3 regions of the Bacillus sp. XB1 genome follow, and region 2 is predicted to be linked to each of the others. Evidence: predicted binding sites of a transcription regulator. Region 2 holds the regulator's gene; each other region holds the start of a gene.
The links. Region 2 encodes Rex, which represses fermentation and respiration genes when NADH is low (regulators of the CRP and FNR family bind a similar motif). Its sites were predicted from a motif close to TTGTGAAATATTTCACAA; they were not measured.

Region 1: a site for Rex is predicted at 6,681-6,698, ahead of adhE (bifunctional acetaldehyde-CoA/alcohol dehydrogenase). Genes of this name have one in related genera too.
Region 3: a site for Rex is predicted at 8,576-8,593, ahead of ACK1U5_RS11975 (formate/nitrite transporter family protein). Genes of this name have one in related genera too.

Annotation. Positions count from the first base shown of each region.
Region 1 is NZ_JBNRIL010000002.1:485,296-496,355, reverse strand. It holds gene ACK1U5_RS17800 (ankyrin repeat domain-containing protein) at 221-616, opposite strand; gene ACK1U5_RS17795 (ABC transporter ATP-binding protein) at 583-1,401, opposite strand; gene ACK1U5_RS17790 (FecCD family ABC transporter permease) at 1,388-2,416, opposite strand; gene ACK1U5_RS17785 (ABC transporter substrate-binding protein) at 2,421-3,368, opposite strand; gene ACK1U5_RS17780 (YrhC family protein) at 3,527-3,754, opposite strand; gene adhE (bifunctional acetaldehyde-CoA/alcohol dehydrogenase) at 3,882-6,485, opposite strand; gene ACK1U5_RS17770 (bifunctional cystathionine gamma-lyase/homocysteine desulfhydrase) at 6,749-7,882, opposite strand; gene ACK1U5_RS17765 (O-acetylserine dependent cystathionine beta-synthase) at 7,886-8,809, opposite strand; gene mtnN (5'-methylthioadenosine/S-adenosylhomocysteine nucleosidase) at 8,892-9,587, opposite strand; gene ACK1U5_RS17755 (class I SAM-dependent methyltransferase) at 9,602-10,240, opposite strand; gene ACK1U5_RS17750 (YrzA family protein) at 10,377-10,592, shown strand; gene ACK1U5_RS17745 (YrrS family protein) at 10,627-11,060, opposite strand, start outside.
Region 2 is NZ_JBNRIL010000010.1:4,588-15,647, reverse strand. It holds tRNA gene ACK1U5_RS27400 (tRNA-Asp) at 1-42, shown strand, start outside; gene tsaE (tRNA (adenosine(37)-N6)-threonylcarbamoyltransferase complex ATPase subunit type 1 TsaE) at 217-690, shown strand; gene tsaB (tRNA (adenosine(37)-N6)-threonylcarbamoyltransferase complex dimerization subunit type 1 TsaB) at 671-1,363, shown strand; gene rimI (ribosomal protein S18-alanine N-acetyltransferase) at 1,377-1,820, shown strand; gene tsaD (tRNA (adenosine(37)-N6)-threonylcarbamoyltransferase complex transferase subunit TsaD) at 1,820-2,836, shown strand; gene ACK1U5_RS27375 (ABC-F family ATP-binding cassette domain-containing protein) at 3,321-5,246, opposite strand; gene ACK1U5_RS27370 (redox-sensing transcriptional repressor Rex) at 5,434-6,063, shown strand; gene ACK1U5_RS27365 (YdiK family protein) at 6,093-6,284, opposite strand; gene ACK1U5_RS27360 (CPBP family intramembrane glutamic endopeptidase) at 6,281-7,030, opposite strand; gene groES (co-chaperone GroES) at 7,422-7,706, shown strand; gene groL (chaperonin GroEL) at 7,745-9,379, shown strand; purine riboswitch at 9,520-9,621, shown strand; gene guaA (glutamine-hydrolyzing GMP synthase) at 9,786-11,060, shown strand, end outside.
Region 3 is NZ_JBNRIL010000001.1:2,326,003-2,337,062, forward strand. It holds gene ACK1U5_RS11925 (NAD(P)/FAD-dependent oxidoreductase) at 22-1,215, opposite strand; gene phaC (class III poly(R)-hydroxyalkanoic acid synthase subunit PhaC) at 1,311-2,396, opposite strand; gene ACK1U5_RS11935 (acetoacetyl-CoA reductase) at 2,480-3,223, opposite strand; gene phaR (polyhydroxyalkanoic acid synthase subunit PhaR) at 3,374-3,856, opposite strand; gene phaQ (poly-beta-hydroxybutyrate-responsive repressor) at 4,055-4,507, shown strand; gene phaP (polyhydroxyalkanoic acid inclusion protein PhaP) at 4,550-5,074, shown strand; gene ACK1U5_RS11955 (MaoC family dehydratase) at 5,176-5,619, shown strand; gene ACK1U5_RS11960 (alpha/beta-type small acid-soluble spore protein) at 5,767-5,952, shown strand; gene ACK1U5_RS11965 (TrkH family potassium uptake protein) at 6,067-7,386, shown strand; yybP-ykoY riboswitch at 7,425-7,598, shown strand; gene ACK1U5_RS11970 (TerC family protein) at 7,681-8,475, shown strand; gene ACK1U5_RS11975 (formate/nitrite transporter family protein) at 8,678-9,529, shown strand; gene ACK1U5_RS11980 (cyclic-phosphate processing receiver domain-containing protein) at 9,557-9,868, opposite strand; gene ACK1U5_RS11985 (prepilin peptidase) at 9,883-10,605, opposite strand; gene ACK1U5_RS11990 (LutC/YkgG family protein) at 10,718-11,060, opposite strand, start outside.

The DNA of each region.
Region 1 (11,060 bases), on a different contig from region 2:
CAACCACATAACACAGAATATTCAATCTTATAGAAACAAAAAAAGCAGTAGACAAATATTGTCCACTGCATCCATATCATAACTAGCATAAAGAAAACTACAATTGAGGGGGGTGTAGGATTTTCAAATATACTAGATACTTATCCCGTTCTAACGGGCGGTAAACTTTCCAATTGTTTCAAGTGAAAAGTTTACCGCACATAAGAACTTCCTTCGTTCATTAAGATAGTATTGCTAAATAATCATATACACGCTTAGATTTCTCTCCACCCATTCGTGCATGTTGAAGAAGAGAAATACCATGAGGACCAGATGCGCGCAATGCTTCTGGTTGAGCTACTAAAATAGCTTGTACAACTTCTAATTCACCAAGCATAGCTGCTGCAAAAATATCCATCCGAGCACCCTTTTCTAGTAAATAAAGAGCAATATCTTTACGACCTACATGTGCCGATGCGCCTAACGCACTTTCCCAATCTGATCCACCCCAATTATAAGAGGCGTGAAGTAAGCTTGGTGATTCAACCAATAGCTCTTGTACTTTCTCTAAATCCCCGTGAGCTGCCATAACAAATTCTCTTACTAATTCAATGGTAATACGCTCTTCTGTTTGCATCGCTCTTCTCCCCTTTTAGAAATTCGTTTCGGTGTAAAAAAAGGCTTGTCACTTCCCTGAAAAATATCTACATCTATGCCAAATACATGTTGAAACATTTCATGGCATAGTACTTCTTCTGGTATACCATCATACTGAATTTTTCCTCGCTTTAATACAAGTAAACGATCGCTATATTGAGCAGCTTGGTTAATGTCATGTAAAACCATTATAATTGTCATTCCAAACTCCTCATTTAATCGTTTCACAAGTTCCATTACTTCCAACTGGTGAACGATATCTAAAAAGGTTGTTGGTTCATCCAATAATAAGACATTTGTACGTTGCGCTAGCGTCATCGCAATCCAAGCACGTTGCCGTTCCCCTCCTGATAAAGAATGTAAAAGACGATATTCATACCCTTCAAGATTTGTAACAGATAATGCCCAATCAACAATTTCTTCATCTTCTTTATTTAAGTGGCTACTCCATGATTTATGTGGACCTCTTCCGAACTCAATTAGTTCTTTCACTGTTAAATCTAATTGATGATCATGCATTTGTGGTAACATTGCTAATTGCTTCGCTACATCAGCACTCTTCATCATATGAATATTTTTCCCATCTAAAATGATGTCCCCTTCGCTTTGTTTCAGTAGCCTTGCTATTAAACGAAGCAAAGTAGATTTTCCCGATCCATTCGGACCAATTAAACTAACGATTTCTCCAGCCTTAATATGTACATTCATATTTTGCATTTGAAATCTTTCAGAGTGTGCGTAAAACACTTTGTTAACGGAAATCACTTTGTTTTCCTCCTCTATGAATTAAATATAAGAAGAACGGACCACCTAAGAAGGACAGTAAAATACCAACAGGCAATTCGATTGGGTCAAACCAACTTCGAGCTATTGCATCCGCAAAAACAAGTAATACCCCGCCGCCAAGGCATGATAAAGGTAGCAAATATCTATAATCATTTCCAACTAATAAACGTAGCATATGTGGTACGACAAGACCGACAAATCCAATAAGACCAGACACACTTACTGCAATTCCAGCTAATAATGTACTTACTACGATTAAATAAAACCGACTTTTTTCCACGTTATGTCCTAATAACTTTGCCATTTCATCTCCAAGCATTAACACTCGAATATGCTTAATACCAAAGAAAGCTAATATAATGGCGAATATTGCATAATAAATAATCATATTTAAATGTGCCCAACTTACACCACCAATACCACCCGCTAGCCACGGTAACACCGATTGTACTTTGTCACTATGTAATAACATTAATGCTGACGTTGCTGCACCAATTAATGCATTGATCGACACCCCTACTAAGACGATTCTTGAAGGTGGTGCCCCTTTTTGCCATGATAAAGCATAAATAACCATCGCTGTTATGAAAGCTCCTAAAAACGCCCCTAGTGGTAAAAAAGCTAGATGCTGTGGGAATAAAATCATGATGACAATTGCTACAAGGCCTGCCCCAGATGAAACTCCGATAATACCAGGATCTGCAAGAGGGTTTCTCATAACTCCTTGTAGCAGTGTACCAGATGCAGCTAAACATGTTCCTACTATAAACCCAATGAGCACTCTCGGTATGCGAAGATCCCATACAATTCGATGAACTGTCGAACCTTCATCTTGTATACCCGTTAGAATATCTCGTACAGAAAAGGATAAACTTCCTGCGAAAAGACCGTAAAAGAGACCTAGGATTGTTAATACAACTAAAGTAACTGCTATTATCCATCTTTTTTTCGCAAAAGGATGTTCCTTTTCTCTTACTACTTCACTACTTTCCATAGTATCATTTCCTTACATCTTGTATACTTTTATACATAAAGTCCATCGCTTCTGTAACTTTTGTACCAGGATTAGATCCAAATAAATCAGGTGGCAAAATAACTACGCGGTTTTGTTTTACTGCCTCTAAATTTTTCCACGCTTCATTTTTCATCATTTCGCCTTCGAATGCTTTTTTCACACTTTTTGGATCTCCGTGTGTAATTAAATAAATCACATCTGGATTCGCCTCAATAATACGTTCTACACTTAGCTGTGCATATTGCGGATATTCTTTCGTTTCTGGAAAATCAGAAGCAATATTTTTTCCGCCTGTTTTTTCTAAAATATCACCTGATAAAGATGTTGGTAATGCCGCTAAATAAGTTCCTGGTGCGCCATACACTAGCAATGCTTTCGCATCGCTCTTTTTCTCATATTTCTTCATTTGATCATTCATTTTTTGATTAATTTCTTTTGCTTTATCTTCTTTCTTCATTACCGTTCCATATAATTCAATATTTTTTTGAATATCTTGTACAGAATTCGCAGAAGAAATGATAACTTGCGTTCCTTGTCCTTCAACCGTTGGCACATTCTTTTGGAATCCATTGTTAGCAACAAGTACATCGGGCTTTAAACTAGCAATTTGCTCAAAATTCGGTTGATGTGCATTCCCAATTACTTGTGCTTTCTTTAGCTCATCTGGAAGAGTTAATTTCGTATCCGGGCGACCTACTATTTTTCCACCTAAAGCATGAATAATATCCATATCCCCCATACTTAATGTTGCAAAACTTTCTGGCACTTTATCGAATGTTACCTTTCTTCCTGATAGGTCGGTAATTTCGATTTTCTCTTTTCCTTTTTCTGTTTTGGTTGCAGACGCTTTTTCGTCCCCTTTGGCACTGCAACCTATTAACAAGAAAAAAATAGATAAAATCGCTGTAAATAGCGTAATAGATTTTTTCATTCCTTCACCTCTAATTGATAATGATAATCATTAACTACTATTCTACTTTAATTGATAAGGATTATCATTGTCAACACGAAACGCATATATTTTCCTACAAAAAAACAAAAAGCGCGACAAAAAGATTTTTTCTTTTCGCTGCGCTCTAGTTAACAATATTATTCACATTCATTTTCCTCTAGCTGGTCACGCATCACTTTCACACGCTGAAAGAAAAAGAACGATAAGCTTAAAAATATAACGATGCTCCCCATCATAACAAAAAATTGGATTGTCTCTTTTGCTCCACTCGGAATCAATAAGCCAACCATTAACAATGTACTTACAGCGAGAAGCATTTGTCCAAACCGAGTATAATCTTCTATTTTTCCTTTTAATTCTTTCATTATATTCTCACTCCTCCATTTCACTGTATCATATTCTATGAAACTGAAAGACCAGTAAATACAGCCATTCTGGGAGATGTTTTCCAATAAAAAAAGAGCCGCTTTTACTGCGGCTCTTTTTTTATCATTATTCACCTTTATATGCTTCCATATAAATTTCTTTCAGCTCTGAAATAAGCGGTAACTTTGGATTAGCAGTTGTACATTGATCTTCAAAAGCTCTTTCTGCTAATACTCCAACAACCTCTTCAAATTGCTCTTTATCGACTCCTTGTCCCGCAATACTCATATTAATATTTAAGCTTTTTCCAAGCTCAATAATTGCTTGGACGAGTGATTCCACTCCTTCTGCTGCCGAACTTGCTGGAAGCCCGAGCATTCTCGCTATATGTGCATATCTTTCATCTGCCACAAAGTGCTCATATTTTGGGAACAATGCGTGTTTTCTTGGCTTAATAGCATTATAGCGGACTACGTGCGGCATTAGAATGGCATTTGCACGTCCGTGCGGAATATGGAATTCTGGTCCAATCTTATGTGCTAAGCTGTGATTAATACCGAGGAAAGCATTTGCAAATGCCATCCCTGCAATTGCAGAAGCGTTATGCATTTTTTCTCTTGCTTCTTCATCATTTCCATCTTTATATGCTCTCGGTAAATATTTGAATACGAGATCAATAGCTTTTAATGCTAATCCATCTGTATAGTCATTTGCCATAACAGACACATACGCCTCAATTGCATGTGTTAAAACATCCATACCAGTATCTGCTGTTACATGTGGTGGTACTGTCATTACAAATTGTGGATCAACAATTGCTACATCTGGTGTTAATTCATAATCTGCGAGCGGATACTTTATATTATTTTTCTTATCTGTAATAACCGCAAATGGTGTCACTTCTGATCCCGTTCCTGATGTCGTTGGAATCGCAACAAACTGCGCCTTATTTCCTAATTCCGGATATTTACATGTACGTTTTCTTATATCTAAAAATTTCTGTTTAATACCATAGAATGTCGTTTCTGGATGCTCATAGAATAACCACATTCCTTTTGCTGCATCCATAGCTGAACCACCACCAAGTGCGATAATTACATCTGGCTTAAAGCTTTTCATCATTTCCGCACCTTTGAAAACAGTTTCATCTGATGGATCTGGTTCGACCTCAAAGAAAACTTCAACTTTCACATCATTTGCATTCTTGTTTAAATAGTGCGCGACTGTATCGACATAGCCATGTTCAACCATTCCGGGGTCCGTTACAATAAATGCACGTGAAATGTTAGGCATATTTGCTAAATAAGCTGTAGCATGTTTTTCAAAATAAATTTTTGGTGGCAGTTTGAACCACTGCATATTCTTTTTTCTATTTGCCAGCCTTTTTATATTTAATAAATGAGTCGCTGTTACATTTTGGGAAACTGAATTCTTTCCGTATGAACCACAACCAAGTGTAAGTGATGGAATAAATCCATTATATATATCCCCTATTCCACCTTGTGATGAAGGTGCATTTACAATGAGACGGCAAGCTTTCATACGTAACCCAAATTGCTTTTGCACATCTTTATTTGTAGAATGGATAACTGCTGAATGTCCTAAACCACCGAGGTTCAACATTTCTTCGCAATATGTAAATCCTTCTTCTAATGAATTTGCCTTCACACAAGCTAATACTGGACTCAGTTTCTCACGGGATAACGGATATGCTGCTCCGATACCTTGAATTTCAGCTACAAGCATTTTTGTATGTCCAGGAACAGTGATCCCAACTAAATCGGCAATATACTGTGCTGATTTCCCTACAATATCACTATTTACTGCACATGTATTTTCATTTATAACGAGCTTTTCTAATTTTTTTCTTTCTTCTTCTGTTACAAAGTAACAACTGTTTTCAATCATTTCTGTTTTAACATCATCATAAATTTCTTTATCGACAATGATTGCTTGTTCCGATGCACAAATCATACCGTTATCAAATGTTTTTGATAAAATTAAATCATTAACAGCTCGTTTTACATGTGCTGATTTTTCTATATAACACGGTACATTACCAGGACCAACGCCTAACGCTGGTTTTCCAGTAGAGTAAGCTGATTTCACCATACCAGCGCCTCCAGTTGCTAGAACGAGTGCTACACCATCATGGTTCATCAATTGTTTCGTCGCTTCAACAGACGGTCTTTCAATCCATTGAATACAGTGTTTTGGTGCACCAGCTTTCATCGCTGCATCATATACGGTTTTCGCTGCTGCCACAGAACATTTTTGTGCGGAAGGATGAAATGCGAAAATAATTGGATTTCTTGTTTTTATCGCAATTAACGCTTTAAACATTGTTGTCGACGTTGGATTCGTTACTGGTGTTACTCCAGCTACTACACCGACAGGTTCCGCGATTTCTATTATTTCTTCATGAGGATCTTCGTGAATAGTCCCTACCGTTTTATCTTGCTTTATACTATGCCAAATATATTCAGTGGCAAAAATATTTTTAATGCATTTGTCTTCATATACACCACGGCCAGTTTCTTCAACTGCCAATTTTGCTAGCGGCATATGTTGATCAACACCTGCTAATGCCATTTCATGAACAATGTTGTCAATTTCCTCTTGTGTAAAACTTTCTAATGCTTGTAAAGCTTGTTGACCATTATTTACTAGCGTATCAATCATCTTTTTTACTTCCTGCATTTCATTTACAACTTTCTCTTTGACTACCATGTAAATTTCCTCCTATTCTACTATTACGGTCCTTATATGTCCCTGTAGGTCAAAATAAGTCCCAATTAACACAAAAAAATAGAGATGCTTTCCTACATGAATTTCATTGTTTGTGAAAAGTTTCACAAGTTTGTTCGTGAGTAACGTTTCCTGAATTCAATATACATGAAATCATTTCGTTTGTGTATGTCTATTTTGTGAAACGTTTCACAAAAAGACGTAATAAAAAAACGCACTGCTAATATAGAGCAGTGCATTTTTTATTATGCTAGCGCTTGTGCTAAATCTTCAATTAAATCTTCACCATCTTCAATACCGACAGAAATACGAATTAATGTATCTGTAATTCCTAATTCTTTGCGGCGATCAGCTGGGATTGATGCATGTGTCATTTGAGATGGAATAGAAATTAAACTTTCTACCGCTCCTAAGCTTTCAGCAAGTGTAAAGTATTGTAGTTTCTCAAGTACTTTATTTAATGTTTCTTCACTATCTACATCAAATGAGATAATAGCACCAAACCCGTTTGCTTGTTCTGTTGCTAATTCGTGATTTTGATGTGATTCAAGACCTGGGTAATATACTTTATTTACTTTTGGATGATTATTTAAGAACTCAGCAATAGCACGTGAATTCGTTTCATGTTCTTCCATACGAATTCCTAATGTTTTTAAACCGCGAAGTAGTAAGAAGCTATCTTGTGGCCCAAGAATACCTCCTGTTGAGTTTTGTACAAAGTGAAGATCTTCTGCTAGTTGTGGGCTATTTACAACTACTAAACCTGCAACTACATCACTATGACCTCCTAAATATTTCGTTGCACTATGAAGCACAATATCTGCTCCTAAAGAAATCGGCGACTGCCAATATGGCGTCATGAATGTGTTATCAATAATTGTTAATAGGTCTTTCTCTTTAGCAAGAGTAGATATTTTCTTAATATCAGTAATTTTTAGTAGTGGGTTCGTTGGTGTTTCCACATAAATTGCTTTCGTATTTGGACGAATCGCTTCTTCAACTTCCTCTAAGTTTGTTGTATCTACGAATGTATGCTCAATACCGAAACGGTTTAATACTTTCGTAATAACGCGGTATGTTCCGCCATAAACATCATCTGTTAAAATAACGTGGTCACCTTTTGAGAACAACATAATTGTCGCTGTAATAGCAGCCATTCCTGAACCAAATGCAAATCCAGCATGCCCATTTTCTAATACAGCAATCATTTCTTCTAAAGCTGCACGTGTTGGGTTACCTGTACGTGAATATTCATATCCTTGATGCTTACCAACTGCTTCTTGTTTGTACGTACTTGTTTGATAAATCGGTACGTTTACAGATCCAGTTGAAGGTTCTCCTATGCGAATACCATGAATTAACTTTGTCTTTGCTCTCATTTTTCATTCCCATCCTTTGTATATGTCTTTACTTAAATAGCGCTCACTGCTATCAGGAAAAATCGTTACAATATTTGTACCTGGTGCTGCCTTCTCTGCCTCCAGTAAGCTCGCATGAAATGCTGCTCCTGAAGAGCTCCCAACGAGAAGTCCTTCTTTTTGCGCTAATTCTTTCACTCGTAAAAATGCATTTCGATCAGAAATCGTATGAATTTCATCAAAATAAGATGTCTTCAAAAATGGCGGGATAAATTCCAGTCCAATTCCTTCGGTCTCATGTGAACCAGCCTTACCACCATTTAAAATAGATCCTTCTGGCTCTACGATAACTGTTTTAATATCTATATTTTTTTCTTTCAAATAAGATGCAGTCCCCATAAACGTACCGCCAGTTCCTGCTCCAGCAACAAATATGTTAATCTCTCCATTCAATGCGTCCCACAGTTCAGGTCCTAGTGTTTTAAAATATGCACGAGGATTTGCCTCATTTGCGAACTGACTTGGAGAGTATGAATTCGGTAGTTCATTTACTAACTCTTTTGCTTTAGCAATTGCACCGGTCATTCCTTGCTCAGTCGGTGTATGCACGACCGTTGCACCTAGTGCTTTCATTAATTCTTGTTTTTCAATACTAAATTTCTCTGGTACACAAACAATAACACGTAAATCATGTTCTAATGCTGCAAGTGCCAGTCCAATACCAGTATTCCCAGCAGTCGGTTCAATAATTGTTCCACCCCGGGTAACAAGCCCTTTTTCTAGCGCATCTTCGATTAATTCTCTTCCTAAACGATCCTTAACGCTTCCGCCTGGGTTATAAAATTCAAGCTTTGCAAATAAACGGACTCCTTTCGGAAGTGAAAAACGAGTAATTTCTACAATTGGTGTATGACCAATTAACTCATGAACTCCACGATATACATTCATCGTGTTCTCCCCCTTGTTTGCCAATAAAGAAAAGGCAACTGTATGTATTTTCTTTATATGAGACAGTTGCCTTTTTGTTACATTACTTTAACTCTTCTAACACTTTTACGATAAAGTTTGTAGAATGAAGAGCTGCTTGATCTAAAAACTGATCAAATGAAACATTTGATTCTTTACCAGCAATATCAGAAAGTGCGCGAATAATAACAAACGGAATTTCATATTGGTGGCATACTTGTGCAACAGCTGCTGCTTCCATTTCTACCGCATAAAGATTTTCAAATTTATCACGAATGGCTGCAACGCGGTTCGGATCACTCATAAATGAATCACCTGTTGCAATCATACCTTTTACAACTTGAATATTTTCTTCAGCCTGCATACATTTCTCAGCTAATGCAACTAACGCCTCATCAGCTTTAAATCCAGGCGGCATTCCTGGTACTTGACCATATTCATAGTTAAATGCTGTTACATCTACGTCATGGTGACGAACTTCAGTGGAAATAACTACATCACCAACGTTTAGAGAATGATGGAATCCACCAGCTGAACCAGTATTAATTACTTTTTCAGGCTTATATTTTTCTAATAAAATTGTCGTTGACATCGCTGCGTTTACTTTACCAATACCAGACTTTAACAAGATTACTTCATGCCCTGCTAATAGCCCTTTCGTAAATTCACAACCTGCAACCGTTTCTGTCTCTGCTTGTTCTAATTTATCACGTAAAATACGTACTTCTTCTTCCATTGCTCCAATTACAGCAATTCTCAATCTAATCCCTCTTTCTATTGCTTAGTTGCCTCCATTACCCAAACGAAATGATTTAATCTCGTGAACGTTACATGGAAGCCATTGTTTTCAAAAATAGTCTGCATAACTGGAATACGTGTATAGTATTCCGTTTGCAAATCGTTTGCTAACTGGTGGAAACCTCTTTGTTTTGCTGTTTCAACAGTTTTATCATATGCATCTTGATCTGCAAATATCGTATCAGCAAACACTATTTTACCACCTTTGTTTAGCAATTGACTATACTTCGCAATCGCTACATTTTTTTCATCATCTGTTAAATGATGAAATGCATAGGTGCTTACAATGGTATCAATTGAATTTGGAACTTCAAACGAAAGAAAATCACCGTCTGTAATTGAAAATTCTTTTGGCAATTTCTCTTTTGCAATCATGCGCATTTCACGCGACGGTTCTATACCGTAAACTGTGCGGCCAGCAAGTAATAATTTATTTGTTAAATTACCTGTACCGACACCAAATTCTAATACATTACCAAATGACTTGTTAACTACATCCTCTAGAATGTCCTCATAATGGGCGAAAACTTCTTTATATTGTATATCTTCGCCTTGTACAAATGAGTCGTACGTATGAGCCCACTCATCAAATAAACCATTAAATTCTGTACCCATAAAAATTCCCCTTTTTCTTATCGGTTTTATCAGTATGATATTCCCTCTTTCTAAAAATGTCAATTGAAATGTACATGGTATTTCCTTCTTTTCTTTGTTACACTATAGTTGATTACATAGGAGAGGGGCCGTCTTCATGTCATTTACCTTTGAAATGTTAGAAGATAAAGTAGAGTTTTTTGAAGCGGGAGACTTAGCTTCTTTAGAACGAAAAATTAGTGAACAAATTGATAATAATAAAGCACTTATGCTTGAAGTTCATCACATCTCACATCAAATGGTTATGGATCCTGAAAGCAAAAGACCGTATTATAGCGCGGTTGTTCATTTTAAATTAAAGAAATTGCGTTAACAAAAAAGAGAAGCTCCTAAGGAGCCTCTCTTTTTTAGTTTAGAGTTTGAACAAGTACTGGTTTCCAGCCCTCATTGTCTACCCAATCAATATTTACATAATATCTTTTCCCACTTTGCTTATCTTGAACATCACCATAAGCTTTGCTCTTTCCAGTTTTGTCTCTTCCAACAAAATGGAATACTAATTGCTCTTTCGGTACTTCAACACCTGCAGCAATTGCACTTTGCATCTCATTCCAATCTGATGAACCCTGTTTAAACGTCATCGCTGGTGATGAACCTTGTTCTGTTCCCACAGCTTTCCAAGAAGGTTTTGTATACGCCTCTTTTGCCTTAGATACAGTTTTCTCAGCTGATACTTTCTCGTTAGCTTTCGCTTCTTCTTCAGCTTTTTTCTGTTCTTCTTCAGCCTTTAGCTTCTCTTCTTCAGCTTTTTTCTTAGCTTCTGCTTGCTCTTGTTCTTTTT
Region 2 (11,060 bases):
TCACGCAGGAGATCGCCGGTTCGACCCCGGTCGGGACCGCCATTTCATATAAAGAAAAGAACGAAACAAGTTGTTTCGTATTTTTTTATTTGTTTTAACAAAAAACTAATAAAGACAGTCAAACTATCCTTAGGACAACTCCTAAGGACTTTTTTATATATTCAAAACCTGTATAATAAAGAGCAGAGAACATTGTGAGTAAAGTAGGTGAAGTCTGTGAGTAAATATGAAGTAACAACAAAATCTTCTGAGGAAACACAAAGGTTATCAGAAAAACTAGGTGAGCTCGTAGAGGCACAAGATGTAATTATTTTAGAAGGAGATCTTGGAGCTGGTAAGACGACTTTTACAAAGGGACTAGCAAAAGGTCTTGGAGTGAAAAGAGTTGTAAATAGTCCTACCTTTAATATCATTAAAGAATATAAAGGTAGGTTACCGCTATATCATATGGACGTGTATCGCTTAGCAGAAAGTGAAGAGGACTTAGGCTTTGATGAATATTTCTACGGTGAAGGAATTACGGTAGTAGAATGGGCTCATTTAATAGAGGCATATTTACCAAATGAAAAGTTACAAATTAGTTTATTCCATGCTGGAGATGACACAAGAAAAATTATACTCGAGCCAATTGGAGATCGCTATATTAGATTATGTGAGGAGCTATTACAAGATGAAAGTACTAGCAATTGATACTTCAAATTACGTAATGGGTGTATCCCTTATTGAGGAAGGAAACGTAATTGGGGAAATCATTACAAATTTAACAAAAAACCATTCTGTACGTCTTATGCCAGCTGTAGAGAAACTGTTAAAAGAGTGTGGCGTAAAACCGAAGGAATTAACTAAAATCGTTGTAGCTGCTGGACCTGGATCCTATACAGGTGTTCGCATAGGCGTGACAGCGGCGAAAACATTAGCTTGGTCACTTCAAATACCAATTGTAGGTGTATCAAGTTTAGAGGTAGTAGCTGCAAACGGTGCTAACTTTAACGGGTTAATTTGTCCTTTATTTGATGGAAGACGTGGGCAAATTTATACTGGGTTATATACATATGAAGGAGAGCAGTTAACTTCAATAGAAGAAGACCGAATTATTCTTATTGTGGACTGGTTGCAAATGTTAAAAGATAAAGGACAGCCTGTTTTATTTATCGGTAACGATGTTAAATTGCATAAAGAAACAATTATAGAACATTTAGGTGATCAAGCTGTATTCGCTCCATTTACTAAAAATAACCCAAGACCAAGTGAGCTAGCATTCTTAGGATTACAAAAAGAAGAACAAGATGTGCATACGTTTGTTCCAAGCTATCTTCGTTTAGCTGAAGCTGAAACAAAGTGGTTAGAAAGTCAAAACAAGTAGGAGCTTGCAGAAGATGGATATGATATTTAGAAAGATGGAGCTTGATGATATTGCTCAAATTGTAGCTATTGAAGAAGCGTCTTTTTCAACTCCTTGGACTGCAGATGCCTTTCACCGTGAATTAACGATGAATGAACATGCACATTATATTGTGTTAGAAAAAGATGGTCGTGTAGTCGGGTATTGTGGATTGTGGATAATTATTGATGAATCACATATAACAAATATAGCTATTTTGCCAGAATACCGAGGTCAAAAGTTAGGAGATGCCCTATTGAAAGCAGTTATTTCTGAAGCGAAAGAACTAGGGGTAAAAACAATGACACTTGAAGTACGTGTATCAAATGAAGTAGCAAAGCAGTTATACAGAAAATACGGATTTCAAAATGGTGGGATTCGTAAACGATACTATGCAGACAATCAGGAAGATGGTCTCGTAATGTGGGTGAATATATAATGGAAAAAAATACGATTATACTTGGTATTGAAACAAGTTGTGATGAAACAGCAGTAGCAGTTGTTAAAAATGGAACGGAAATTATTGCGAATGTCGTTGCATCACAAATTGAAAGTCATAAACGTTTTGGCGGCGTTGTACCAGAGATTGCATCCCGTCATCATGTAGAAGAAATTACAGTTGTGTTAGAAGAAGCTTTAAAGGAAGCAAACATCACATTTGATGATATTGATGCAATTGCTGTAACAGAAGGTCCTGGTTTAGTAGGAGCACTTCTAATTGGAGTAAATGCAGCGAAGGCAGTAGCGTTTGCACATGATATTCCGTTAGTCGGTGTTCATCATATTGCTGGTCATATTTATGCGAACCGTTTAGTAAAAGAAGTTCAATTCCCGTTATTATCACTTGTTGTATCTGGTGGGCATACAGAACTTGTTTATATGAAAGAACATGGTTCATTCGAAGTAATTGGTGAAACACGAGACGATGCAGCTGGAGAAGCATATGATAAAGTAGCTCGTACGTTATCTATGCCATATCCAGGTGGTCCTCATATTGATCGCCTTGCACATGAAGGAGAACCGACAATTGATTTGCCTCGTGCATGGCTAGAACCGGATTCATATGATTTTAGCTTTAGTGGATTGAAATCAGCAGTTATCAACACTGTGCATAACGCAAAACAGCGCGGTATAGAAATTGCGCCAGAAGATTTAGCGGCAAGTTTCCAAGAAAGTGTAATAGATGTACTTGTAACGAAAGCAGCTCGTGCAGCAGAAGCTTATAATGTAAAGCAATTACTTCTTGCTGGTGGAGTAGCTGCTAATAAAGGACTTCGTGCGCGATTAGAAGAGGAATTTGCACAAAAAGAAAACATTGAATTAATTATTCCGCCGCTATCTTTATGCACAGATAATGCAGCGATGATTGCAGCGGCAGGGACAATTGCTTATGAACAAGGTAAGCGTGCAACATTAGCCTTAAATGCAAATCCAGGATTAGATATTGAAGCATAGTTATGCACATAATTAACCACAGGTTGTGGATAAAACCCATATTGTCTGTTGATAATGTGGGTTTTATTGTGTATATAAAATGTTGATAACTTTTTTGTTGATTGTGGATAATGTGGAAAAGTTATTTTAAGGTTTATTTTATAAAGGTGGATATGTGTATAAACTTGTGGATAAATAGGATGATGTCAGACCTTTAAATTTGTTTTTTTTCGGGAAATAAAAAGTAAGAAGATATCTCCGAAAAACATTTTGAAACATCCCCCTATTATAGAAGATGCTAATATTGTCAATTTTTGTCGTTAAATCGATATTTTGTGTCGAATTGTTAATATATATAGGGTTACAATAGATATATTTGAAAAATCGTTGGTATATTCTAAGTTACGATTGATATACTCAAAAATTGTTTCTGTATTAAAAGAAAAAAAGATGTCGCATAGTCAAAAATCCTGACTTATGAGACATCTTCCTTATTTAAATATGCTTATACATGCAGCTCTTCCCATTCTGCCATACAAGTTTCAAGTTGTTCTTGTAGCGTTTGCTTTTTAGTTGTAATTTCACTAGCTTTTTCATAATCTGCATATATTTCTGGTAAGCAAAGTTGATCTTCTAGCGTAGCAATTTCTTCTTCTAATTCTAATATACTTTGTTCTAGCTCTTCAATTTTTCTAGTGCGTTGACGCTCTAGTTTTTTACGCTCTTTTTCTTCTAAATAATTTAATTTCTCTTGTGCAACCACTTTTTGAACAGGAATGTCACTTTCTTGCTGTTCAAGTTCTGCACGTTCAATCATTTCATTTTTCTTTTCAACGTAGTAATCGTAATCCCCTAAATATTCCTGTGCACCTTCTGTTGATAACTCAACCACAGTCGTTGTTACACGGTTAATAAAGTAGCGGTCATGTGAGACGAATAGAAGAGTCCCTGGGTAATCAATTAAAGCATTCTCCAAAATCTCTTTACTATTTAAATCAAGGTGGTTCGTAGGCTCATCTAGAATTAACAAATTCGACTTTTGCATCATAAGTTTTGCAAGAGCTAATCGAGCTTTTTGTCCACCACTAAGAGAAGATACTGGTTTCAGTACATCATCTCCTGTGAATAAAAAATTCCCGAGTATAGTACGGATTTCTTTTTCAGGTTGCAGTGGATATTCATCCCATAATTCATTTAAAACCCGTTTAGAAGATGTTAAGTTTGCTTGTTCTTGATCATAATAACCAACAGATACATTTGATCCGAAAGAAACATCACCATTTAATAGTGGTAACTTATTCACAATAGACTTTAACAATGTGGATTTCCCAATTCCGTTTGGACCAACTAAAGCAACACTATCTCCGCGAGTTAAGCGCATAGTTACATGTTCAATTATAGGGTTCTCATCATAGCCGATGGTTGCATCATTTACTTGTAAAACATCATTTCCACTTTGCTTTTCAATATCGAAGTGGAATGATGCTGACTTAGAATCCCCTAATGGTCTCGTTAATAATTCCATTCTGTCTAGTTGTTTACGACGACTTTGAGCACGTTTCGTTGTAGAAGCGCGAGCTATATTCTTTTGAACGAAGTCCTCAAGTTTTGCGATTTCATCTTGTTGTTTTTCGTAACGTTTCATTTCTTGCTCATATAATGCTGATTTTAAGTCTAAATATTTACTGTAGTTACCAACAAATCGTCTGCTTTCTTTATTCGAAATTTCATATACTTGTGTAACGAGTTTGTCTAAGAAATAACGGTCATGTGAAACGATTAATATTGCGCCAGGATAACCTTGTAAATATTGCTCAAGCCACGTTAATGTTTCGATGTCTAAATGGTTTGTAGGCTCGTCCAAAATAAGTAAGTCTGGTTTTGTTAATAATAATTTCCCGAGAGCTAATCTTGTTTTTTGCCCGCCGCTTAAAGTAGAGATCGTCGTCTGGTGCGTTTCAACTGGGAAGCCAAGGCCGCTTAAAATGGAGCGAATATCCGCTTCATATTGATATCCACCTTGATCTTTATAATTGAGTTGCAATTGGTCATAATCAGCTAACAATCTTTCATATGTAGCTTCGTTTGAAAAGTTTTCTTCTTTTCCCATTTCTTGCTCAAGCCTTCGAAGTTTTGTCTCCATTTGCTGTAAGTGAGTAAAGACGGTTAGCATTTCATCCCAAATTGTTAAAGACGTTTCTAGTCCAGTATTTTGAGCTAAATATCCGATTGAGACATCTTTCGGTTTTATAATTTCGCCACCATCATGAGATAATTCACCAGCGATAATTTTTAATAATGTAGATTTGCCTGCTCCATTCCTTCCAACTAATGCGATACGATCTTTTGTTTGTATTTCCAATTTTATGTTTGCAAGAATCGTTTCTGCACCGTATAATTTCGAAAGCGCGTTTACTTGTAATAAAATCAATGTTTTCACCTCAAATAATTTCTTAACTTTGCCATGTTTATATTTCTCAATCATACTAAAAATAGTGTATAGTTTAAAATAAAGAGAGAATACTTCTTCTCTTTATTATACAAGGAATTTAATGAGTGCTAAACTTCTGTATTTGATTAAAGTATATGAATAAAGATAGGAAGAGAGGAGAGGTCATATGGATCAGCAAAAGATTCCACAAGCCACTGCTAAAAGATTGCCTCTATACTATCGATTTATCCAAAACTTATCTCTTTCTGGTAAGCAGCGTGTTTCATCGGCCGAATTGAGTGAGGCAGTAAAAGTAGATTCCGCAACAATACGAAGAGATTTTTCGTATTTTGGAGCGTTAGGGAAAAAGGGATATGGATATAACGTAAATTATTTATTATCATTTTTCCGCGAAACACTTGATCAAGATGATATAACACGTGTAGCACTTATTGGAGTAGGTAATTTAGGGACCGCTTTCTTACATTATAATTTCACGAAAAACAATAATACAAAAATTGAAATGGCATTTGATGTTAGTGAAGAGAAAGTTGGAACAGAAATCGGGGGCATTCCTGTATATCATTTAGATGAATTAGAAGAGAGATTATCAAATGATATACAAGTGGCAATATTAACAGTACCGGCTACAGTAGCACAAGCTGTAGCAGATAGATTAGCTGAAACGAGCGTGCATGGTATTTTGAATTTCACACCAGCGCGATTAAACGTATCAGAGAATATTAGAATTCATCATATTGACTTAGCTGTAGAGTTACAAACATTAGTTTACTTTTTGAAAAACTATCCACAATAAAACGCAGAGGAAGCGACCTCTGCGTTTTATTATTGTTTCTTCTTTGTGAATTTAATTAATATAAGGCGAAGTGCCAAATTAAAATCAATTGTTGCCATAACTGCAAATAGTATTGTCCACATATTCCAGATTGTATCTGTCACGTTCGTAATGGCGAAGCGTGTAAAGATACATCCAAGAAGGAAGTATAGTGCAGCCATGAACAATGGTGAGTTTCTCATACAAAAAATCCTCCGATAAAGCCTTGCATTTTTTCAGCTTCTTTAATCATTTCTTGAATTTGTTCATTGCTCATAAAAATTTGCCCAATAGCGACCAATGTATTCATCGCAACATGAGCTGCAATCGGAACGATAATCCGTTTCGTCTTCACATATAAGAAGGCGAATACGAGCCCCATAGCAGTGTATACCAATAAATGAGTAAAATCAAAATGAATTGCTGCAAATACAAGCGAACTAATGATAGCTGCGATAAAGAAGTTAAACTTCTTATAAAGCGTGCCGAATAGAATTTTTCTAAATACGATTTCTTCTAAGATAGGTCCAATTATAGATACAACAATAAGGAACCAAGGTATCGTTCTTGCGATGTCCATCAGTCTGTCTGTATTCTCAGATCCACGTGGAACCCCAAATACATACATTTCAATCATACCTGCAATGGATTGTGAGATGATTGCTAAGAAGAACCCGATGAAAATCCATCCAATAGTAGCTGGGACAGAAGAGCGCATTGGATCTAAATGCCTGTCACGAATATCTGTTCTAAGTAACCAAAGTACGATACATAATGCAACAAAGAAGCTAATAATTGCCCAGTGTCCCGTTATGATTTGTCCTTTTTCCTCAATGGTAAATCCTCTATTATCGTAGAGTCCTGTTTTTAGGAGAAGTGGTAATCCAACAACGCCGGATAACTGCATTAAAATGTATGTAACGATAATCCACCAGTATTGTTTCTTCAAATGGTTTAACCATCCTTTCTAACTATAGTGTATGAGATAAGTTAGGATAACATGTAAATATGCTACCTACGATATAAACCTCACTTGAATTATGTTTTTTTCGTAAATCCTTATTTGAAATTATAATAGAAGACAGGAGAAAGTTGTGTGTGTAGCGAAAACAACTTAGGGTGTCCTTTCATATTGTAACATACGAGCAGTGGAAACAACGATTCATATAGTAAAGGCAGTATTCTATATAGAAAGTTTATATAGTGATTTGCGAAAAAATTATGATTTTTTTACTTGCAAAAGAAATTGAGATTATTTATTATTATAAGTGTGTTAGCACTCGGGTGACTTGAGTGCTAATAAAAGAAATTTACATAACAAAATGAGGAGGTTATTGTTCATGCTAAAGCCATTAGGTGATCGCGTTGTAATTGAGCTTGTTCAAGCAGAAGAAAAAACAGCAAGTGGTATCGTATTACCAGATACTGCAAAAGAAAAACCACAAGAGGGTAAAGTTGTTGCAGTAGGTACTGGTCGAGTGCTTGAGAATGGTGAGCGTGTTGCTTTAGAGGTAGCAGCAGGTGATCTTATCATCTTCTCAAAATATGCAGGTACTGAAGTGAAATATGAAGGTACAGACTACTTGATTTTACGTGAAAGTGACATTTTAGCAGTTATCGGTTAATTATATAAATCTTAAAAAATCCAAGGGGGTCAATTATTATGGCAAAAGATATTAAATTTAGTGAAGAAGCACGTCGTTCGATGCTTCGCGGTGTCGACACTCTTGCAAATGCAGTAAAAGTAACGCTTGGACCAAAAGGTCGTAACGTTGTACTTGAGAAAAAATTTGGTTCACCACTTATTACAAATGATGGTGTAACAATCGCAAAAGAAATCGAATTAGAAGATGCATTCGAAAACATGGGTGCGAAATTAGTAGCAGAAGTTGCTAGCAAAACAAATGACGTAGCTGGTGACGGAACAACAACTGCAACTGTATTAGCGCAAGCTATGATTCGTGAAGGTCTTAAAAACGTAACAGCTGGTGCGAACCCAATGGGTCTTCGTAAAGGTATCGAAAAAGCTGTTACTGCTGCAATTGAAGAATTAAAAACGATTTCTAAACCAATCGAAGGTAAATCTTCTATCGCACAAGTAGCTGCTATTTCTGCTGCTGACGAAGAAGTAGGTCAATTAATCGCTGAAGCAATGGAGCGCGTTGGTAACGACGGCGTTATTACTTTAGAAGAATCTAAAGGCTTCACAACAGAATTAGACGTAGTAGAAGGTATGCAATTTGATCGTGGATATGCATCTCCTTACATGATTACTGATTCTGACAAAATGGAAGCAGTTCTTGATAACCCATACATCTTAATCACTGATAAAAAGATTTCTAACATTCAAGAAATCTTACCAGTATTAGAGCAAGTGGTACAACAAGGTAAACCACTTCTTATCATTGCTGAAGATGTAGAAGGCGAAGCGTTAGCTACATTAGTAGTGAACAAACTTCGTGGTACATTCAATGTAGTAGCTGTTAAAGCTCCTGGATTTGGTGACCGTCGTAAAGCAATGCTAGAAGATATCGCGATCTTAACTGGTGGCGAAGTAATCACTGAAGAATTAGGCCGTGACTTAAAATCTGCTACAGTTGAATCTTTAGGACGCGCTGGTAAAGTTGTTGTAACGAAAGAAAACACAACTGTAGTTGAAGGTGTAGGAAGCACAGAACAAATCGAAGCTCGCATCGGTCAAATCCGTGCGCAATTAGAAGAAACAACTTCTGAATTCGATCGTGAAAAATTACAAGAGCGTCTTGCAAAACTTGCAGGTGGCGTAGCGGTAATTAAAGTAGGTGCAGCAACTGAAACTGAGTTGAAAGAACGCAAACTTCGCATTGAAGATGCACTTAACTCAACTCGTGCAGCAGTAGAAGAAGGTATCGTTGCAGGTGGTGGTACTTCACTTATGAACGTATACACGAAAGTAGCTTCTATCGTAGCTGAAGGCGACGAAGCAACAGGTATCAACATCGTACTTCGCGCACTAGAAGAGCCAGTTCGTCAAATCGCAATCAACGCTGGTCTAGAAGGATCTGTAGTTGTAGAGCGTCTAAAAGGCGAAAAAGTAGGCGTTGGTTTCAACGCAGCTACTGGCGAATGGGTTAACATGCTTGAGTCTGGTATCGTAGATCCAGCTAAAGTAACTCGTTCTGCACTTCAAAACGCAGCATCTGTTGCAGCTATGTTCTTAACAACTGAAGCTGTAGTAGCTGACAAGCCAGAACCAAATGCACCAGCAATGCCTGACATGGGCGGCATGGGCATGGGCGGTATGGGCGGAATGATGTAATTCCGTTTGTCCTAAAAAACATCCATTTCTATATAGAAATGGATGTTTTTTTATGTTTTTTAGAAAAGGAAATGAATTTCTGTAGAATTTTGTCGCTTTCTCTCTTGACCATATTGATACTTCATTGTTAGAATCTAGGAAGATAATATAAAACGATCCTTCATATATCCTCAATGATATGGTTTGAGAGTCTCTACCGGGTTACCGTAAACAACCTGACTATGAAGGCAGTGTGTCTTATATTTATAAAGAGCGGAGACTATCTTTCTTTATAAAGCCAGACCCCTGCCTTTTCTTTGTTATGAGACTAGAGGCGGAGGACTGGCTTTTTTTATTATATTGGTAATGCTTTTCGCCAAATTGGTGAAAATATTTATATACGAGAACTAACGTTGGGGTGATTATTTTGAAGAAACAACACGATACAATTATCGTTTTAGATTTTGGAAGTCAATACAATCAGTTAATAGCACGTCGAATTCGTGAGTTCGGTGTATACAGTGAACTTCATCCACATACAATTACTGCGGAAGAAATTAAAGCAATGAATCCAAAAGGGATTATTTTCTCTGGTGGACCAAATAGCGTATACGGTGAAGGTGCATTACATTGTGATGAAAAAATCTTTGAACTAGGTTTACCAATCTTCGGTATTTGTTACGGTATGCAGCTTATGACGCAACACTTCGGTGGTAAAGTAGAGCGTGCAAATCACCGTGAGTACGGAAAAGCTGTTCTTAAAGTAGAGAACGAATCAAAATTATATGCGAACCTTCCAGAAGAGCAAGTTGTATGGATGAGCCATGGTGACTTAGTAACTGGTTTACCTGAAGGATTCGTAGTAGACGCAACAAGTGAGTCTTGTCCAATTGCTGGTATGAGCAATGAAGACAAAAACTTATACGGTGTACAATTCCACCCAGAAGTACGTCACTCTGAGTACGGTAACGATTTAATTAAAAACTTCGTATTCGGCGTATGTGGTTGTTCTGAAGGATGGAACATGGAGAACTTTATCGAAGTAGAATTAGAAAAGATTCGTGAAACTGTTGGAGACAAAAAAGTACTATGCGCACTTAGTGGCGGTGTAGACTCTTCTGTTGTAGCAGTATTAATTCATAAAGCAATCGGCGACCAATTAACATGTATTTTCGTTGATCACGGTTTACTTCGTAAAGGCGAAGCAGAAGGCGTTATGAAAACATTTAGCGAAGGCTTCCATATGAACGTTATTAAAGTAGATGCAAAAGATCGCTTCATGGACAAGTTAAAAGGTGTAGAAGATCCAGAACAAAAACGTAAAATCATCGGTAACGAATTCATTTACGTATTTGATGATGAAGCGTCAAAATTACAAGGTATGGACTTCTTAGCGCAAGGTACACTTTACACAGATATCGTTGAGAGTGGTACAGCAACTGCGCAAACAATTAAATCTCACCATAACGTTGGTGGACTTCCAGAAGACATGCAGTTCAAATTAATTGAGCCTTTAAACACGTTATTTAAAGACGAAGTACGTGTATTAGGATCTGAATTAGGAATTCCTGATGAAATCGTATGGCGTCAACCATTCCCAGGACCTGGTCTTGGTATTCGTGTATTAGGTGAAATCACAGAAGAGAAATTAGAAATCGTTCGTGAATCTGATGCGATTTTACGTGAAGAAATTATTAAAGCG
Region 3 (11,060 bases), on a different contig from region 2:
CATCACTTCGCTACCTTTTTTCTATCGATTAAATAAAGAAAAATCTTTACTTTCTTTATTTGTAAATAACTGCTCAAATAATTTGGCAAAGACCATTCCATATACAGTTCCATTACCTCCATACGGCAATGCATAAAACAAATTATGTATCTTTTCGTCTTCTTTTAAAATGGGGAGACCATCATGAGTACCACCAAATGCGGCTGCCCAATAGTAGTCTGCCTGTATATTTTTATACTGCGGGAACATCTCTTTTACAATATTAATAAGGATATCACGCTTATGCAATAATTTCGTATCACCAATTGTTTGAATTTGTAGCGCTTCATCTAATCCGCCTACAATAATGCGGTTTCGATACGTTCGAAAATATAAGTAGGGCCGTGCCGTTTCCCAAATTAACGATCGCTCATGCCAGCCTTCAAATTGATCTATTTCATTTGTTACAATTGCATAAGAGGTGTCTACTGTTGTATTTTTTTCTTTCTTTCCAAAAAGCGCCTCATAACCTGTCGCCATAATAATATTCTTTGCTACAATTTGATTTCCTGTTTTCGTGTAACAAATTAAATCATTTTTGCGTTTTTTTATATGTATTGCCTCTGTATGTTCATATATATTAGCTCCCATTTGGTTTGCTTTATGCAAAAAACTATACGCTAGTAAATACGGATTCACCTCAGCATCACCTTGCGTATATAACGCTGCTTGTTTTGCAAAAGAATAACGTTTCTTAATATCAGCTTCTGTAAAATATTCAACTGGAAATCCATAATTCTGTAACGTATTATATTCCTCTTGTAAAAATGAGACATCCTCACTTTTACTTGCATAATATAAACTATTTCGCGGAATAAAATGGGGATTAATATCAAGAGTCGGTATAACCTCTTCCATTGTTCTTAGCGCTTCATAACAAAGCTTATATGCTCGTACCCCTTTTTCTTTACCAAATGTATGGATAAGAGAGGTTAACGATTTATCATGAAGAAATTGTAGTAAACCTGTATTAGCAGCTGTGCTACCACACGCAATTGCTCTTTTTTCAATAAGTGTAACACTCATGCCAATTTTCGCTAACGAATGCGCTATATGAGCACCGGCTTCGCCGCTTCCAACTACGAGCACATCACATATCATATCATTTTCTAACAGTGGATAACAAGGTACAGAAACTCCTGTATTCCAAAACAACTTACCCATCATAAGTTTCATAATTATACTCCTAAAATATAAATTTCTCCTTTCTATGTTTTGTTATTTTTCATAAAAAAATCCAACTAACATAGGCTAGTTGGATTTTTTTATTTTTAATTAGAACGCTCTTCAAGCCAATTTCCAATCGTCGGATATGTTTGTTTTACAGCTGTTCCACCGTAAACGATAGACATATGCCCTGTTGGTAAACATACATATTGTTTATCTGTGCTAGAAATATGGTCTAGTAATGCTTCTACTTGACATGGCAAAGCGATATGATCACGTTTCCCGGAAATATTTAAGACATTCGCCTTAATATTTGCAAGGTCTACCTTTTGTCCGCGAATAACGAGTTCACCCTTAACCAACTTATTATTTTGATAAAAATCACGAATCCACTGTCTGTATGATTCACCTGGGAACGGAATACCATCACCAACCCACTTTTGAACCAATCTCCAGCTTTCGACGAAGCGCTCATTCTCTGAACGATCTACTAAAGCAACATATGGACCAACAAAGTTCGTAATTGGCTTTAACATTTTGTTTCCGAAATCAATCATTTCTGGCGGAATATTTCCAAATGTATCAACCGCTTTATCTAAATTGAAGTATTTCTCATCTAATAAAGGGCCATACAATCCTGTTTCAGAGAAATCAAAAGGACTTGTCATGAAAATTAAATTACGAATTGGCATGTGCGGATGAAGTGCTGCATAAATAGAAGTTAGCGTTCCACCCATGCAATAACCAAGTAAAGAAATCTCGTCCGATTTTGCAGTTCGCATTACTTTTTTTACTGCTTTTGCAATATAATCAAACACAAAATCATCAAATTTCAAATGACTATCTTCTAAACCAAATGTGCCCCAATCAAGCATATACACATCAAAACCACGATCCACTAGATATTCCACTAAACTATTTCCAGGAGTTAAATCCATAATATATGGTTTATTAATAAGAGCATATATTAATAGAATTGGAACTCTCTGTGTTTTTTCTTGTTTTGGAATGTAGCGATAAAGCTTCGTCTTATTCTTCGTCCAAATAACCTCTTTCGGCGTTAACCCTACTTGCGGCTCTGGTTCACGTAATAAAATTTCACTCGCCCTTTTCACTCGGCGGTATGCTTTTCGGTACTCTTCTGGGTATAGCTCTAATTGCTTTTCCCATTCTGTTGCGAATGTAGTCATTTTTCTATCTCCTTTTTGGTCGATTTCCTTCTTAAAAAAAGAAGTGCATTCCTGCTATGGATATGCACTTTTTTCTTACTTCATTACATATATAATCCGCCGTTAATGTTTAATTGTTGACCTGTGATATACGCACCGTCACGGCATAGGTATACTACACCTTTTGCAATTTCATCGGCTTGACCAAAACGTTTTTTCGGGATTTTTGCAACGATTTTTTGACGTACTTCTTCTGGTACTTCTGCTACCATTTCAGTATCAATAAATCCTGGGCAAATAGCGTTTACAGTGACATTTGTTTTTGCAAGTTCTAACGCTAATGATTTTGTAAATCCTAACATACCCGCTTTTGCTGCTGAGTAGTTTGTTTGGCCAAATCCACCTGCTTGACCAATAATAGAAGAAATGCTAATAATTCTTCCTTCTTCCGCTTCTGTTATGTATGGAAGAACAGCGCTTGTCGTATTAAATACGCTACTTAAATTCACGTCAATTACGCGCTCCCAATCTTCACGATTTAACTTTTTGAATGTACGATCTCTTGTAATACCAGCATTATTAACAAGAATATCAACTTTACCAAAATGATTCACAGCTTCTTCTACAAGTCGGTTTGCATCTTCTACTTTAGAAACATCCGCTTGCACTGCATAAACATCATGTCCGTCTTTTCCTAATTCATTTACTAAATTTTCAGCTGCTTCTTTACTGCTATTATAGTTAATAACTACTTTTGCTCCCTCTTGTGCTAATGCTACTGTAATTGCTTTTCCAATTCCTTTTGCTCCACCTGTTACGATTGCTACTTTTCCATTTAATTGAACCATTTCTTTTCCCCCTTAAATGAATTTGTGAACGATTGTTATGAATCATTTTGGTACTCATACTATAGAGTCCATATATAATTATGTTTCGCTGTTTATACGTGAAAAGAGATTCTCCCTCTCTCTTTTATCTGTTATAAACAAGCGCTTTTATCATTTTTTATTTTCTGGCTTATTCGCAGGCTTTACCTCTTCTTTTACAGGTACTTGTAGTTTAGCTAGTACTGCATTTTGCTTTTCTAGCAATTCTAAAATTTGATCTACTTTTGTTTCAAGCGTACGAATATCTTGTTTCACTTTCGTCACATCACGCTTTAATGTAGGAGCTTGTCCTAAAGAATCGACTTTCTCCTCTAGAAACTCCTCAATGTTATCTACTTTATTTTCTAAGTTAATAACTAGCGTAGCTACTCTTGCGATATCCTCTTTCGTCGGCACATTTACTTGTTCTAAATAGTTTTTTGTCGTATCATTTAATGCTTTTTGATAAAACAAATTCAAATCTAGAACGCTGCCCATCCAAGCAGAATATTCTTCTGTTTTAATTGTTTCATTGAGCGCTTTTCCCCAAAATGTTTCGGTTTGTTCATAAGCATTTTTCCATGCTTGTAGTGGATCGAATTTTTGATCAATCACTTTACCTACACTCCCTTTTTCGTTTTTGAAACAATTCAACCTATTCACTATTTTCTAATATTCTGAATAAAACTTCAAGTCTATATTTTATTTTTTTCTATTTTCTAACAAATGTGTTGACTTTAAAAACAGATAGGTGTAAATTGCACTTATAAGCAAAAAATTCCATCTAACTGATTCATGAGGTGATGCACAATCATGCTACAAAATGAACCAGAACAACGCGAAAGTTTGGAGAGCAACCAAGCGAAGCAACCAAACTCCATGCCAAAAAACTTCTTAGTTCCCTTCTTACTTCTCTGTCTAAAAGACTGGAGTCTTCATGGTTACAAACTTATTCAAATGCTAATAGATATCGGCTTTTCTTCTGTTGACCAAGGTAATGTTTATAGAACACTACGCAAATTAGAAAAAGAAAACCTTATTTCTTCTACTTGGGATACAAGCGATGGAGGGCCGGCAAAAAGAATTTATTCTTTAACTGAATATGGAGAGCAATATTTAACAACATGTGCGACTTCTTTTGAACATTATCAAAATATGTTGCGAACGTTTTTCACGTTATACACCAATGCATTCTTTCCATTTTCTACTTCTCCAGAAAAGGATGAAAAGGATTCTTCATCTTCACCTGGTGGTACAGCAGAGTAATCTGCGTTCACAATATGCAAAAAAACATTTGGGGGTCAAACAATGGAAACTAAACCATACGAATTAGTCGATGCATTTTGGAAAAACTGGTCTCAATCACTTTCCCTTTTCTCTTCAGCTGGGAAACAATTAGAGCAGCTTACTTTAGAAACATTAAAACAACAACAAGACGCTTTGCATAAATTAACATCAGGAGTAGATGAACTAGAAAAAGAACTACAACAACTCACTGCTCAGTTCAACAACCAATATACAGATTACGTGAAACAATTAACTGGAAACTCCTTAAATGATCAAATTAACGAGTGGCAGGACAAATGGAAGGAACTTTCTGCTCATATGCATCAACTTACTGTTTCTCCTACAAAAACATCTTTGTCAATTCTTACACAAACAAGCGGTCAATTTGAAGAAACAACAAAACAATTTATTGAGCAACAACAATTACAACGTGAAGAGGCTCAAAAACAGTTAGAGGGTTTTTTGGAAGAGTTCAAGTCAAAACAGTTGGAACTCGCAAAAAAGTTCGAGGAAAACTCAAAAAATCTATTTACTTCCATCAAGTAAGAAAAATGTGGGAGCTAACTGCAGCACAAACAAAACTCTTTCTTCCTCCTACTACATCAAGATGGCTGGCATTTTTCGATATGGAAAAGAAGGAGGACAAAATGAATCCATTCCAAGAAGCACAAACCGTCCCGGAGCTTCGTTATGATGAGATTCAAGTCGGTGATCAAGCATCCCTTACAAAAACAATTACAGATGAAGATGTTATCAATTTTGCAAAATTGACTGGGGATGTGAATCCTATTCACATTTTAGACTCTTTTGCAAAAACGACAATGTTTAAAGAACGCATTGCCCATGGTATGCTCGTTTCGAGTTTTATTTCTACCATCCTTGGAACGAAACTCCCAGGCAAAAATACAATTTATTTATCCCAAAATGTTTCATTCCGTGCCCCTGTCAAAATCGGTGATACACTTCGCGTTGTGGCAGAGGTTATTAAGAAGCGTGACGATAAAAAAATCATTACGTTGCAAACAAATATATATAATCAATCGGATGATATTGTCGTGGAAGGTACAGCGACAATACTAAAAAAAGAGTAGCAAATTTGCTACTCTTTTTTCTATCCAATAACTTCTAATCACACCGATTACTTCCGCGTATGAGCACGCCGGTTCCACATAAAATAACAGTACCAATTCAGATAAGTACTTATCTGGACTGGATTACTCATAAGGATGTGTATCATCATGGCAAAAACAAACAAATTACTAGTTCCAGGTGCTGAACAAGCACTTGATCAATTTAAATATGAAATTGCACAAGAATTCGGCGTAAGCTTAGGGTCTAATACAGCATCTCGTTCTAACGGATCAGTTGGCGGTGAAGTAACAAAACGTCTTGTTTCTTTAGCTCAACAACAATTACGCGGATAATAATATAACATATGGCTTAGAGGCAGATATTCTCTGCCTCTTTCTATTTTTCACATACATAATCGGACTTTTTCACATACTAGTAAGAGCAAACAGAAAGGAACGATATATAACATGAAACGGATTAACATTCGTATGAGTCCTCCCCGCGTTCTTACTTTGTCTTTTATCATGTTATCAATTATAGGTACATGCTTATTAAAGCTTCCAATCGCTACAACAACGTCTATTTCATGGCTCGATGCTTTATTTACAACAGTTTCTGCCTGTACGGTTACAGGGCTTGGTGTTGTGGACACTGGAAAAGTATTTACTTTGTTTGGACAATGTATCATTTTAACGCTTATACAAGTTGGCGGACTTGGTATTATGAGCTTTGCTGTCTTAATTGCGATTATGCTCGGCAGAAAAATCGGTCTTCAAAACCGTATTTTATTACAACAAGCATTAAATCAAACGAATATAGGCGGCGTCATCCGTCTTGCCAAAGCATTATTTTTATTCTCTTTTACAGTCGAATGTATCGCTACTTTAATTCTTTCTTTTGAGTGGGTACCAAAATACGGGGTTACCAAAGGGATCTATTATAGTTTTTTCCATTCAATCTCAGCCTTTAACAATGCTGGTTTTTCTGTGTGGAGCGATAATTTAATGTCCCATTCTCATAGCATTATTGTCAATTTCGTCATTTCCTCTCTCATCATTTTAGGTGGAATTGGTTTTACAGTGATCGTAGACATAAAAAGAAAGAAAAACTTTAAAAACCTTACACTACATTCAAAACTTATGCTCTCTTCTACTCTAATCATCAACATTATTGCTACCCTTTTTATTTTTATATTCGAGTTCCATAACTCTCTTTCTATGAGAGGTTTTACCCCATTTGAAGAAGGAATGGCCTCTTATTTCCAAGCAATTTCAACGCGAACTGCCGGGTTTAATACAGTTGATATTTCTACATTGTCAAAACCTTCCCTGCTATTAATGATGCTACTTATGTTTATTGGTGCTGGTAGTGCTTCAACGGGTGGGGGGATTAAGTTAACAACATTTTTAATCATATTTTTTGGTGTATTTAAATTTTTACAAGAACAAGAAGATATTGTCGTATTTAAAAAATCCATTAAAGATACTCTCATTGTCAAATCATTAACCATTACTATTATTTCTATTTCATTTATCTTTTTTGCTATTTTAATTTTGAGTATTACTGAACGAGTTCCTCTATTGATGAGTGCTTTCGAAGTATTTTCAGCATTTGGGACTGTTGGCCTCAGTATGAACTTAACACCCCACTTAACTATAATTGGAAAAGCGATTATTATTTTTATGATGTTTTTTGGGAAAATGGGTCCTTTAACATTGGCATTTTCATTTGCTCGTAAAAAGAACCGAAAAATAAAATATCCGAATGAAGATATTTTAACAGGTTGACAACCGTATAAATTATCCATATAATGAGAATACAATAACATATCTCCAAAGGGGAGTAGCGTCCAAGAATATATCTTGGAAACAAAGTCGTCATTACGTAGAACTTAGTTCTTCCGGCTTTGTTGGCATTTTTATTACATATGTCTAGCAAGACCTTTGCCTATTAACGGCAGAGGTCTTTTTTGCATTCATTTCCAGATTCTTCCAAAGTTAATAGGCAGGAGTATGGGGAAACTAAATAGTGGGGAAATTCTTCACTTATTTAGAAGTTATAGAGATGAGAGGAGAATGTACATGGATGTATCATTATTATTGGAGTATGGTTGGGTATTACTCATCCTAATTGCACTTGAAGGGATTTTAGCGGCTGATAACGCTCTTGTTCTTGCAATTATGGTAAAACATTTACCAGAAGAAAAACGAAAGAAAGCACTATTTTACGGATTAGCGGGGGCATTCGTTTTCCGATTTGGATCGTTATTTATGATTTCGTTCTTAGTCGATGTATGGCAAGTGCAAGCAATCGGTGCCATCTACCTTATGTTTATCGCTGGTAATCACTTATTTAAAACATATGTTAAAAAGAATACAGATGAAGAAACAGAAGAAAAAGAAGCAAAGAAAAAACAAGAGAACTTTTGGTGGACTGTATTTAAAGTTGAGGTTGCTGATATCGCCTTCGCAGTTGATTCAATTTTAGCTGCTGTTGCACTAGCAATGACTTTACCAAAAACAGGACTAGGTACAATTGGTAGTCTTGATACTGGGCAATTCGTTGTTATCTTTGTAGGTGGACTTATCGGATTAATCATTATGCGATTTGCAGCAACTGCTTTCGTACAAATCTTAAAACGTAAACCAGGGCTTGAAACTGCAGCATTCTTAATTGTAGGTTGGGTTGGTGTGAAGCTAGCAGTTTATACATTAGCACATCCTGCATTAAATGTAATTCCACATTCATTCCCAGAATCCACTCCGTGGAAGCTTACATTCTGGATTGTATTAGTCGGAATCGCAGTTGGTGGTTGGTTCTTCTCAAAAGAAGTAGAAGTAAAAGTGGAAAAGAATTTAGACGAAAAAGCGCTGTAATTACAGCGCTTTTTCTTTTTCCTTTCTTCCTCGCAATGTCCAGAAAAAATTCCATTATACTACCTTTTGTAAACGTTTTCTTAATGTATGTATGTCCTTTTTGTGAAACATTGCACAAACTTATTGAAAGTAAGAACAATTCCATGTACTTTATTCATATAAGGAGTATTTATAGAAGATTTACTAAAGGAGCGTATTACTCATGCTAGAACAAGGACTAGATTATGTTGTCAAACTGGCTAAAAGCAAAAAGAAAATACTAGATACAAACCCAATGCAATATTTCATTCGTGCTGCACTTGCTGGTATTTATATCGGTTTTATTATTGTACTATGTTTTAAATTAGGTAACTTTTTTCACATTGCAGATTCACCAGCAACTTATTTAGCCGCTTCTATGTTTTTCGGGATTGCTCTCGTACTTATTATATATGGCGGTGCTGAATTGTTTACTGGGAACACAATGTACTTTACTGTCGCAACTTTAAGAAAAGAAACAACGATTTCTGATACACTTCGTAACTGGGTTGCTTGTTATGCAGGTAACTTAGCCGGCGCATTATTCTTTGCCTTACTATTTTACGCAACTGGAATTTTTGAAGCAATTGATCACGGTCACTTAATGAGTAAAGTCGTTGAAGGAAAGATGAATACACCTACGATGCAGTTATTCTTTAAAGCCATTTTATGTAACTGGCTCGTATGTCTTGCTTGCTTCTTACCTTCTCAGGTTAAAGGTGACACAGCAAAAATAATGGTCATGATGCTACTTGTTTTCACATTCTTCTTATCTGGTTACGAACATAGTATTGCAAACTTATCACTCTTTGCTTTATCTTTAGTTTCACCGCATCCTGAGACAATTTCTTTTTCAGGTGCTATTCATAACTTAATTCCTGTTACAATTGGTAACATTATTGGCGGATCAGTATTTGTCGGTATGGTATACCACTACTTAACAAAGAAAACGCCTGAAGTTCAACAGGAAGAAACTGAAATCGCAACAGCTCAACAAGAAGAGATTATTCCTTTACAAGCCCATATGAAACATTAAAAACTCCAAAGTTTTACTTTGGAGTTTTTAGCTTCCCACGTATTTAATAACAAGGTGAGGAGTAATTTCTCCTTCTTCCTTTCCCTTATCCATTCTCTGTTTCATCTTGTACATACCGATGACATCATTCGTATGAAAGCGAATTTCATTTACATATAACCCCTCTGTACAAAAAGCTTCTACAAAATCTAGTCCATTTTTCGCTCCCCATCCCATATTAAAATCAAGAGAAAGAATATTCACATCATAATCCCGAACCATTTGCAAAGCACATTCTACTGTAGTTGCGGGCACATACCCGAACGGGCAACTTCTTTGATCATCCATATATACGTTCATTTTCGATTCCCTCTCTAATTTGAATATGCGGCCAATACATAACATATTGCCCCGAGACTAATAAAAGGACCAAATGGAAGTGGCTTTCGTACTTCTATACGTTTTAATCCGATACCAATCCCGAAAAAACAAAGACTAAAACAAGATGCTAAAAATAAAACGATAAAAACTCCTTTCACTCCTACTATAAATCCAAGTAACGAAAGTAGTTTTATATCTCCTCCGCCAAGCCCTTCTGGATATATCTTTTGCATGCAATATAACAAAATAAATATAACACCACTACCAGCTATACTATCTGTCCAAGTAACTAATTGTACAAAAACACTTTCGAGAGTGAGTAAAAAGGCAAACGAAATTAAAATACAATCAGGAATTAACATATATAAGTAATCTGTAACTGAAATAATAAGAAGCAGCGAAAAAAGGGATAAAATAATAATAAGCTCTCGTTCTATTCCAATCATATACACTGTAAGAAGAAATATACCTCCTGTTATACATTCAAATGCTACATACATAATTGGAATTTTCCTCTTACAATTCGTACAACAGCCTCTTTGTATATAAAATGAAATGATGGGGATTAGTTCTTTTGTCCTTAGCACATATTTGCAATAATCACAATGTGAACGCGGGGTAATAATAGAAGCACCTAATGGAACCCTCATCGCAACTAGCATAAAAAAAGAACCAAACACCATCCCTGCTAACAGTGCATATAAATAAGTGAACATCCCTTCCTCTCCTTTCCCAAAAAACATAGCAAAAAAAGGAGAGAACTTCTACTTCATATTATCCTTTATTCTACTAAAAAGCAGGCCATTTCCTGGCCTGCTTTCCCCTCTTTTATACGATGAAATAAACTGCTTTTAATGGTCCATGTACTCCGACAACAAGATTCATCTCGATGTCAGCCGAGTTACTTGGCCCTGTAATAAAGTTAATACAAGATGCCGCTGTCTCCCCATTTTCTACGCGTGAGTTCATATCCTGAACTGCTTGTGTAATACGAGGCACAAGTGTTTCACGTGGAATAATAGCAAAATATACAGTCGGTAAAAAGTGTAAAGAACGCCCTTGACCTTTATGACTTTGTACAACAATTGTACCCGATTCAGCTAATGTATAATCACTAAATGCAATACCAATATTCGCTTTTTCAGCTAAACGCATATTTTCGTCTTTTCTC